One region of the Arthrobacter sp. 10L424 genome, then DNA from elsewhere that is predicted to be linked to it. Evidence: predicted binding sites of a transcription regulator. Region 1 holds the regulator's gene; the other holds the start of a gene.

Region 1 (5,174 bases):
TGGTGGGGCATCGGACCCGGGGCGCACTCCCACGTGGGCGGCGTGCGCTGGTGGAACGTCAAGCACCCCACCGCCTACGCCAACCGCCTCGGATCGGGGCTCTCGCCGGCTGCCGGCCGGGAGACCCTCGATTCACAGACCCGCAACATGGAGCGCGTCATGCTGGAGGCCCGCCTGAATTCCGGGCTGGACATCGCCAGCCTCGGCGGACTGGGTGACACCGGTCGCCACGCCGTCGCCGGACTCATCGCCGACGGCCTGATTGACCCGGCGTCGGCGTTCCACGGCAGCCTCGTGCTGACACTCAAGGGCCGGCTGCTCGCCGACGCCGTGGTTCGCAGGATCCTGCCGGATTAGGAGTCCGGAGGACTATACCGAAAAAGCCGGCCGCTGCCCTGAGGGCAACGGCCGGCTTTCCTGTTTGGATCGGGCGGCTTGGGCCCGTGACCGGTTCCGGCGGGACGGCTACTTAATCCAGCGGAGGTTGAACTCATAGCGGTGCGGCTGGCCGCGGTTGACGTGGATACCGGCCGCGACGGAGAAGCACGTGACGGCAATCCAGATAACCGTGGCGAGGACGGCGAAGATGTTGCCCACCACCGGTACGAAGACCAGCAGGTTGCAGAGCACCGCTGCGATCGTGGGCGGCAGCGTGAAGTTCAGGGCTTCCTTGGACTCCTGGGCCGTGAACGGGCCGCGGTCCCTGAAGATCAGGTAGATCAGCAGCGAGGGGACGCAGCCGAGGATGCCGCCGAAGTGGGCCAGGGTGGCCCACTGACGGTCCTCGTTCGCCGTCAGGGGCAGAGCATTTGCCGGAACGCCATGGTACGGGGGCTGGCCATGGCCGGCCTGGTTGCCGTTTTGTTCGCGTGCGTCATCTGCCACGGTGTCGTCCTTCGGATTGCTGTGGTGCGTTGCTGCCTGGGGGTGCCAGGGCTGCGCCGGGAGCGCAGCCGCCGTTCCAAGAATACTTGCTTCGGCGCGGAATCGCGGATCGGCCCGCTGGCGGGGGCGCCCGGACAGGCTCCTCAGGGAACGGTGAGGAAGTCGATGACCTCCTCCACCCGGCCCAGCAGGGAGGGTTCCAGGTCGGCGTAGCTGCGGACCGCGCCGAGGAGTTTTTGCCAGCCCAGCCCGATGTCCTCCTTGGTGCTGTGCGGCCAGCCGAAAGCCATCAGGATGCCCGTCTTCCAATCCACGCCGCGGGGGATCACCGGCCACTTCTCGATCCCCAGCACACCGGGCCGGATCGCCTGCCAGACGTCCACATAGGGGTGGCCGACGATCAGCACGTTGCCGGCCGCCCCGGGCGATGCCATGACGGCGTCGGCGATCCGGGACTCCTTGGAATCGGGGACCAGGTGGTCCACCAGGACACCCAGCCGGCGCCCGGGGCCGGGCCGGAAGGCGGCCACGGCCCCGGCGAGGTCGTCGATGCCGTGCAGCGGTTCGACGACGATGCCCTCCACCCGGAGATCGTCACCCCAGACCTTCTCGACGAGTTCGGCGTCGTGCTTGCCTTCCACCCAGATCCGGCTCGCCTTGGCGACCTGCGCGCGCTGGCCCGCCACCCGGACGGAGCCGGAAGCTGTTCTGCTGCCGGCGGCGGCCGCAGCGGCCCGGGGTGCGGGCGGCATCAGCCGGATCGGCTGTCCGTCCAGCAGGAAGCCGAAGCCGAGCCGGAAGGAGCGGGACTTGCCGCGGCGGTCCTCCAGGGCGACGACGTGCATCCCGCCGGACTTCTCCACCCGGGTCACGGCGCCCACCCAGCCGGACTGCACATCTTCGAGGACCATGCCGCGTTCCACCGGCACCTCCGGAAGCTGGGCCTTGGCGGGGGCGGACAGGTCCTGGGGGCCCCAGTTCTGGTACGACATCGGTTCCACACTGCTTTGTGATCGGTTTGCTATGGCGGGCTGTGCCCGAAAACACTTGCCCCGGGAAGAACGCCCGGAGCGAATCCAATGCTAACAACGCGGCGACTCATATTAGACTGGTTAGCACTTAGGCATGTCGAGTGCTAACCAACATGCCGTGTGCCAGCAGAGCGTGCGGTGCGGCCGGCGAACGGCGGCACCGGATGCGGGACAGTCGAAGGGAGGTGGAGCGTGAGCGAACCACGCAAACTCGAAGTGCTGCGCGCCATCGTGGAGGACTACGTCCATTCACGGGAACCCGTCGGCTCGAAAGCCCTTGTGGAACGGCATCACCTGGGCGTATCCAGTGCCACGATCCGCAATGACATGGCAGCCCTGGAGGATGAGGGCCTCATCACAGCGCCGCACACGAGTGCCGGCCGCATCCCCACCGACAAGGGCTACCGGCTCTTCGTGGACCAGATTTCGGCGGTGAAGCCGCTCTCACCGGCAGAACGCCGCGCCATCCAGGCCCTGCTGGAGGGTTCCGACGACCTCGACGATGTCCTGGACCGGACAGTCCGGCTGCTCGCGCACCTGACAAACCAGGTCGCCGTCGTGCAGTATCCGCATCTCAGCCGCGCCAAGGTCCGGCACATCGAATTCGTCCTGCTGGCGCCCCGCAAGGTGCTTATGGTGCTGATCGCGGACACCGGCAAGGTGGAACAGCGGGTCATTGACGTGGGGCAGGACTTCGGCGACGAGGCCCTGGCTGAACTCCGCACGCGGTTCCTCGGCGGCCTCGCCGGGACGCCGCTGAACCTGTTGCCGCAGTCACTGCAGTCCGTGGTTGGCAGTTGCCCGCCCGCGCGGCGCGCCGCAGCCCAGGCACTGGCCCGCGGCCTCGAGGCGCTGGCCACGAGCAGCCGCGAGGAGCGCATGGTCATGGCCGGAACCGCCAACCTCGCCCGCTCCAACGTGGACTTCCCGCTGAGCATCGGCCCGGTACTGGAAGCCCTCGAGGAACAGGTGGTCATGCTCCGCCTGCTGAGCGACATGGCCGCGGACCCGCGGGGCGTGACGGTCAGCATCGGCCGGGAGAACCCGTACGTGGGGCTCGCCGAGGCCTCCGTGGTGGCGACCGGTTACGGTCCGGACGCGACGGCGAAGGTCGGCGTGCTGGGTCCCACCCGGATGGACTATCCCACCACCATGGCCGCCGTCCGTGCGGTGGCCCGCTACCTTTCAAGGATTCTCGGCCCCTGACGGACGGCACACCGCGCCCGTCCAGACATTCTGACACCAGACTTCTTGCCCCTAACAGGCAGTGCCCCACCGGCAGTACAAAAAGGAAGAGATACAACTTTGAGCAGCCATTACGACGTTCTTGGAGTCTCCCGCGAAGCTACGGGCGAAGAGATCAAGAAGGCCTACCGCAAACTGGCGCGGACCCTCCACCCGGACGTGAACCCCGGGGATGACGCTTCGGACCGGTTCAAGGCGGTCACGCACGCCTACGAGGTCCTGTCCGATCCGCAGAAGCGCCGGATCTACGACACCACGGGCAACGAGAACGGCACCGACAACGGTTTCGGCGGCGGCAGCTACTCCGGCCAGGGCTTCGCGTTCCAGGACATTTTCGAGACCTTCTTCGGCGCCGGCGGCCAGGCCGGACCGGCCTCACGGGTCCGCCGCGGCCAGGACGCCCTGATCAGCGTCCGGATCGACCTCCGCGACGCCGTGTTCGGCGTCAACAAGAAACTCGAAGTCGACACGGCTGTCACCTGCCCCACGTGTGAGGGCTCATGCTGCCGTGAAGGCAGCCACCCGGAACGCTGCGACATCTGCGGCGGCAGCGGCCAGGTCCAGCGCGCCGTCCGTTCCATCCTCGGCCAGGTCATGACCGCAGCGCCCTGCGGTTCCTGCGAGGGCTTCGGCACTGTCATCAAGGACCCCTGCAACGAATGCGCCGGCCAAGGCCGGATCCGCAGCCGGCGCTCCCTGACGGTCAAGGTCCCTGCCGGCGTCGCCACCGGCACCCGCATCCAGCTCTCCGGCCAGGGCGAGGCCGGCCCTGCCGGCGGCCCCGCCGGCGACCTCTACGTGGAGATCCGGGTCAACAACGACGCCACGTACGTGCGCGACGGCGACGACCTTCACGCCAGCCTCAACATCCCCATGACGGCGGCGGCGCTGGGCACCGAGCTCACCCTCGACACCTTCGACGGCCAGCAGGAGATCGACGTCAAGGCGGGCACCCAGTCCGGTGAGGTCATTACGCTGCGCGGGCTCGGCGTCACCCACCTGCGCGGCTACGGCCGCGGCGACCTCAAGGTCCACCTTCAGGTGGACACCCCCGCCAAGCTCGACGCCGCCCAGGAGGACCTGCTCCGCCAGCTCGCGAAGCTGCGCGGTGAGCAGTTCACCGAAGGGAAGCTCGCAGCGAGCGGCGGGGTCTTCGCGAAGCTTCGGGACCGGCTCGGTAACCTGTAGCGGTGAGCAACCCGGTCTTTTTCACTGCCCCCGGCACTTTGGACGGGCTGGTTCCCGGTTCCGACTTCGTTCTCGACGGACCTGAAGCCCGCCATGCCGTCACGGTGAAGCGTCTTGCCGTGGGGGAGCCTGTGGACATCGCCGACGGCGCCGGCAAGCGCCTGACCGGCGCCGTCGCCGCCGTCGCCCCGAATGAGCTGACGGTGCATTGCTCCGGGCTCTTCGAGGAGCCCCGGCCAGCGGTGCGGCTGGTCCTCGTCCAGGCTCTCGCGAAAGGCGACCGGGACGAGCTCGCGGCCGAGACCGCCACCGAGCTGGGAATCGACGCGGTTGTGCCGTGGCAGGCCGAACGGTCGATCGTCCGCTGGAAGGCCGAGCGTGCGGCGAAGGCGCACGCCAAGTGGCAGTCGGTGGTCACGGCAGCGGCGAAGCAGGCCAGGCGGGCATGGATCCCGGAAGTTCGCTCCGCCGTCGACGGCGCCGGGCTGCAGGCGGCGGTGGCCGCCGCGGACCTCGCGATCATCCTGCACGAGGACGCCGTGCGTCCGCTGCGCGAGGTGCTGGGGGCCTGGCAGGCCGACTCCGCTGGTGAATTGCCTGTTGCTGACTTGCCTGCTGCCGACCTGACCGAGGGCGACGGGTCCCGCGGGGGCCGCGAGGTGCTGCTGATCGTGGGTCCCGAGGGCGGCATCAGCCCGCGCGAAGTGACCAGGCTCTGCGACGCCGGCGCCGTGACGGCCCTGCTGGGACACCATGTGCTGCGGTCGTCCACGGCGGGCCCCGCCGCGACGGTCCTCGCCAGCGATATTCTGGGCCGCTGGTAGC
Region 2 (5,174 bases), on a different contig from region 1:
GACGTCGATTCGTCCGCGGCCGCCGACCTGATCATCAACGTGACCCCTGTCGGTATGGCGGGAGGCCCCGAGGCCGACTCCCTGTCCTTCCCCCCGGAGGCAGTGGACGCCGCGAAGGTGGTCTTCGACGTCGTCGCGCTCCCGGCCGAGACCCCGCTGATCAAGGCCGCCCGGGCGGCCGGCAAAACCGTGATCACCGGCGCCGAAGTCGCCACCATCCAGGCGCTGGAGCAGTTTGTGCTGTATACCGGGATCCGGCCCAGCGACGAACGGGTCCGGGCAGCCGAGGACTTCATGCGGGCCCAGTAGCCCGCCGGAATCCGGAGAACCAGCCCTAGACCGGTTCCACCGAAACGGCCACCCGCTCCTCGCCGATCCTGGTGAGGACCAGGGTGGCCGTTTTCCTGCCCTTGTTCTTTCCGCCGCCCGGGAGGAGCTGTTTGCGGAGCTCTTCCGGGGTGACCGACGTGCCGCGCTTCTTGATATCCAGGACTCCGATGCCCTGGTCCTTGACCCAGGCCTTGAGTGCCTTGACGTTGTAGGGCATCACGTCCAGCACCTTGTAGGCCCGGGCGAAGGGCGTGTCGCGCAGTTCCGGGGCGCAGATGTAGGCGATGTGCTCGTCCACGAGGTGCCCGCCCAGCTGGAGCGCGACGTCCGCCACCAGCCCGGCGCGGATGACGGCGCCGTCGGGCTCATACAGGTATCCCTCGACGGGCCCCACCGGGGCGGCCGGGCCGCCGTCGAAGTCCTCAGAACTGGTGAGCTCCGCCGCCCCGGCGGGGCCGAGCAGGAGGGCCGCCCGCCGGATCCCCGGACGCCGGACCGCGTTGAACCACAACGCCACTTCGGTGACGTCCCCGCCAACGGACACCCACTGGGCTTCGCAGCCCTTGGGGACAGAGTCGTGCGGCATGCCCGGGCCCATCTTCACGCCCACGGCCAGGCCGGCGCCGGCCAGCGACTCAACGAAGGACAGCGGCGGGGAGAAGTCCTCCGGATCCCAGATCCGCTTGGTGCCCGAGGTGGAGGTGGTGCGGCGCGCCGGATCCAGCCAGACTCCGTCCATTGCGTCGAGGGGCACCGTCGTCGCATCGGCATGGACCACTGTGGCGTTCCGGAAGGGGATCAGGTTCATCGTGGCGCAGGCCGCCGTCGTCTCATCCATTTCCACCGCCGTAACGGTCAGGTCCAGCGAGGCGAGCGCCATGGCGTCGGCGCCGAGGCCGCAGCCGAGATCAGCCACGTGCTGCACGCCGGCCTCCGCGAAGCGCTGCGCGTGCCGGGCCGCCACGGTAAGCCGGGTGGCCTGCTCCAGGCCCGCCTGGGTGAAGATCATCTGCCGGGCGAACTCGCCGAACTTGGCTTCCGCCTTGGTTCGGAGCCGGGACTGGGTGAGTACGGCGGAGACGAGTTCGGGGGAGTGGCCGGCCTTCCGGAGGGAGGCGTTGAGGCGGAACGCCTCGTCCTCCCGGTACGGGCCCAGCGACGCCAGCAGCTCCCAGCCTTCGGGGTTAAGGAGCGGGGCTATCTGGTCCTGCGGTGCGTCAGCCATGGTCACAAGCCTAGTTCAGGGCGCCGGTGGGGCCGTGCGCCCGATAGGCTTGACGGCATGGATGACAGCGGCGCAGCAAACGACGGCACGGACGAAAACTACCGGGAGGTCGACGCCGCACAGCAGGACGCCGACGGCGGCCGTCCCGCCCGCCAGGGGCTCGCCCGCTACGCCCGGCCGGCACTGATCGCCGGAGCCGTCATCGCGGTCGTCTGCGCGGCGCTGCTGGTCATCATCTTCTTCCTGGACTCCTTCAACGCCACCGTCTATTCGGTCGGCGGCAAGGACGTTACGGACGCCACCGACGAGGCGAAGTCCATCCGCGAGAGCTACGCCGCGGCCCGCATCGGCGGCATCGTTTTCCTGATCACCGGAATTGTCCTGGCTGCGGCGGGAGGCCTGGTGCTGTACCGGCACCGCAACGAGCCGGGCCCGGACGACGAGGACAACGGCGAGGACGTGGACTTCGAGGACCTCGGCGGCCGGTAGTCACCAACGCCTGCTGGACATGCCCCGCTCCCGTCATTCCGGGTGAACATGTCCCTCCGCGAAGCCCTTGAACCGCGGGGCATGTCAATTGCTTGGCGCGGGCAGGGGGCATGATGCCAATGTGTCCATCGGCCGCAACAAGGTATGGACATGTCCCTCTGCGCAGCCCGCGAAAAATGGGCATGTCCCTCTGACGGTCCCGAACAAACCGGCATGTCCACCGGGTAAAAGCGTTCACCGGGAACGAACTTCTGGCACTCACCTTGACCGAGTGCTAACTACTTACATAGAGTCGTCATTAGCACTCTCCCTAGGAGGGTGCTAACACCTGAAGCTTGACAGCCAGGCTGCTGCCGGCACCGCGACGACGGTCTGTACGCCTGGGCACCACAGCTTTAAAGTCCACGAATTTGCTGACGAATAGGAGAGGTCCTTGTCGGTCTCTATTAAGCCTCTTGAGGATCGTATTGTTGTCCGCCCGCTCGAAGCCGAGCAGACCACGGCTTCCGGCCTGGTTATCCCGGACTCCGCGCAGGAAAAGCCGCAGGAAGGCGAAGTTGTTGCAGTAGGCCCCGGCCGCTTTGACGACAACGGCAACCGCGTTCCCATCGATGTTGCCGTTGGCGACGTCGTCATCTACTCCAAGTACGGTGGAACCGAAGTCAAGACCGGCGGCACCGAGTACCTCGTGCTCTCCGCCCGCGACGTTCTCGCGATCGTCGTAAAGTAACTCTCTTGGACCCCGTGCAGCAGACCCTTTCGCATTGAATGGATCAGTTGCGCGGGGTTCTGTCTTGAAAGGACAAAACCATGGCAAAGCAGCTTGCGTTTAACGACGCTGCCCGCCGGTCGCTTGAAGCCGGCATCGATAAGCTCGCCAACACGGTCAAGGTGACGCTCGGCCCGCGCGGCCGCAACGTCGTGCTGGACAAGAAGTGGGGCGCCCCCACGATCACCAACGACGGCGTCACCATCGCCCGTGAAGTCGAGCTGGACGACCCGTACGAGAACCTTGGCGCGCAGCTTGCCAAGGAGGTCGCCACCAAGACCAACGACGTTGCCGGCGACGGCACCACCACCGCTACGGTGCTGGCCCAGGCCCTCGTCAAGGAAGGCCTCCGCAACGTTGCGGCCGGCGCCGCCCCGGGCCAGATTAAGCGCGGCATCGAGGTCTCTGTCGAGGCCGTCGCCGCCCGCCTGCTCGAAAACGCCCGCCCGGTCGAAGGCACCCAGGTCGCCAACGTCGCCTCCATCTCCGCCCAGAGCGACGAGGTCGGCGAGCTCCTGGCCGAGGCATTCGGCAAGGTCGGCAAGGATGGTGTGATCACCATCGAGGAATCCTCCACCACGCAGACCGAACTGGTCCTCACCGAGGGCATGCAGTTCGACAAGGGCTACCTGTCCCCGTACTTCGTCACCGACGCGGAACGCCAGGAAGCAGTCCTCGAAGACGCGCTGATCCTGATCAACCAGGGCAAGATTTCTTCCGTCCAGGACTTCCTGCCGCTGCTGGAGAAGGCGCTGCAGAGCTCCAAGCCGCTGTTCATCATTGCCGAAGACGTTGACGGCGAGGCTCTGTCCACGCTGATCGTCAACCGCATCCGCGGCACCCTGAACGTTGTTGCCGTCAAGGCGCCGGGCTTCGGCGACCGCCGCAAGGCCATGCTGCAGGACATCGCCACCCTTACCGGTGCGCAGGTTGTCTCGCCGGAACTGGGCCTCAGCCTGGACACGGTCGGCCTCGAGGTGCTGGGTACTGCCCGGCGCATCACGGTGACCAAGGACAACACCACCATCGTTGACGGCGCCGGATCGGCCGAGGACGTCGCAGCCCGGGTTTCCCAGCTGCGCGCCGAGCTGACCCGCACCGATTCCGACTGGGACAAGGAAAAGCTGCAGGAACGCCTGGCCAAGCTGGCCGGCGGCATCGGCGTGATCAAGGTTGGCGCTGCCACCGAGGTCGAGCTGAAGGAAAAGAAGCACCGCATCGAGGACGCCGTGTCCTCGACCCGCGCTGCCCTTGAAGAAGGCATCGTTGCCGGCGGCGGCTCCGCCCTCATCCACGCCCTCAAGGCGCTCGACGAGGACCCGGCTGTCCAGGCACTCGAAGGCGACGCTGCCGCTGCTGTTGGCATCGTCCGCCGGGCGCTGACCCAGCCGCTGCGCTGGATCGCCCAGAACGCCGGCTTCGACGGCTATGTCGTCGTCGCCAAGGTGGCCGAATCGGCTGTCAACCAGGGCTTCAACGCCAAGAGTGGCGTCTACGAAGACCTGATCGCGGCCGGCGTCATCGACCCCGTGAAGGTAACGCGTGCGGCCCTCCGCAACGCGGCTTCCATCGCGGCACTGGTGCTCACCACGGAAACCCTCGTGGTCGAGAAGCCGGCTGACGAAGACGCGCACGCGGGCCACAGCCACTAGCTCCAAGCCGCTGCAGTCCAGGCCGGTCCGGCGTCAGCCGGGCCGGCCTTTGCTGTGCCCGCCCGGGTGTGCGCCGGCCTGCCCCGTCCTGCCCCAGGAGGGCCGGGTGCCTAGCGCTGCGCCCGCGGTGTCTTGCGCCTCAGGCGCACCGCCGCGGCGTCGGGCAGCCGTTTGGTGACGAGGCGGTAGAAGACCAGCACGGCAACGGCCGCCGCCACGATGCCCACCAGGTTCAGGGCCAGTTGAAGGGCGGAACCCGCCGCTTTCTCATACTCGCCCAGCACCAGCGCGACGGCCACGAATCCGGCGGCGGGGACCGTCGTCACGGAAATGAAGACGCCGGTCAGGGCGGCGGAGCGCCCGGTGATCACGGACAGCATTCCGGCGATGCCGGCCAGCACGGCGACGATCAGCGAGTACGGACCCGGGTGGTAGATAAAGTCTGCTGCCGAGCCCCGGTCCAGGACATCGGCGGGGAAGAGGCCCAGCGGGACGGAGAGCCAGGCCGTGAAAGCCGCTGCCAGCATGGCGACGGGGAATCCGACGCCGAGGGCGAGCGCGGCGCGCCGGCCCAGGCTCCATTGCCGCCGCACGAGCGCCACGGCCAGCGCCGCCAGCGGGCCGAACTCAGGACCCACAGCCATCGCTCCGACGATCAGAATTGTCGAGTCCGTGACGATGCCGATGGCCACCAGCTGGGTCGCCAGGA

The links. Region 1 encodes HrcA, which represses chaperone genes, less so after heat shock. Its sites were predicted from a motif close to TTNGCACTCGNNNNNNNCGAGTGCNAA; they were not measured.
Region 2: groES (co-chaperone GroES) is a predicted target of HrcA. The motif match lies at 2,296-2,322, and genes of this name have one in related genera.

The regions. Positions count from the first base shown of each region.
Region 1 covers NZ_JBFTJH010000003.1:504,897-510,070, reverse strand. The annotation lists gene hemW (radical SAM family heme chaperone HemW) at 1-357, shown strand, start outside; gene AC1DC5_RS07935 (DUF4870 domain-containing protein) at 466-885, opposite strand; gene AC1DC5_RS07930 (DUF3097 domain-containing protein) at 1,029-1,877, opposite strand; gene hrcA (heat-inducible transcriptional repressor HrcA) at 2,109-3,122, shown strand; gene dnaJ (molecular chaperone DnaJ) at 3,222-4,349, shown strand; gene AC1DC5_RS07915 (16S rRNA (uracil(1498)-N(3))-methyltransferase) at 4,352-5,173, shown strand.
Region 2 covers NZ_JBFTJH010000001.1:441,344-446,517, forward strand. The annotation lists gene AC1DC5_RS02120 (shikimate 5-dehydrogenase) at 1-309, shown strand, start outside; gene AC1DC5_RS02125 (THUMP-like domain-containing protein) at 335-1,555, opposite strand; gene AC1DC5_RS02130 (hypothetical protein) at 1,613-2,044, shown strand; gene groES (co-chaperone GroES) at 2,478-2,774, shown strand; gene groL (chaperonin GroEL) at 2,855-4,465, shown strand; gene AC1DC5_RS02145 (DUF389 domain-containing protein) at 4,576-5,174, opposite strand, start outside.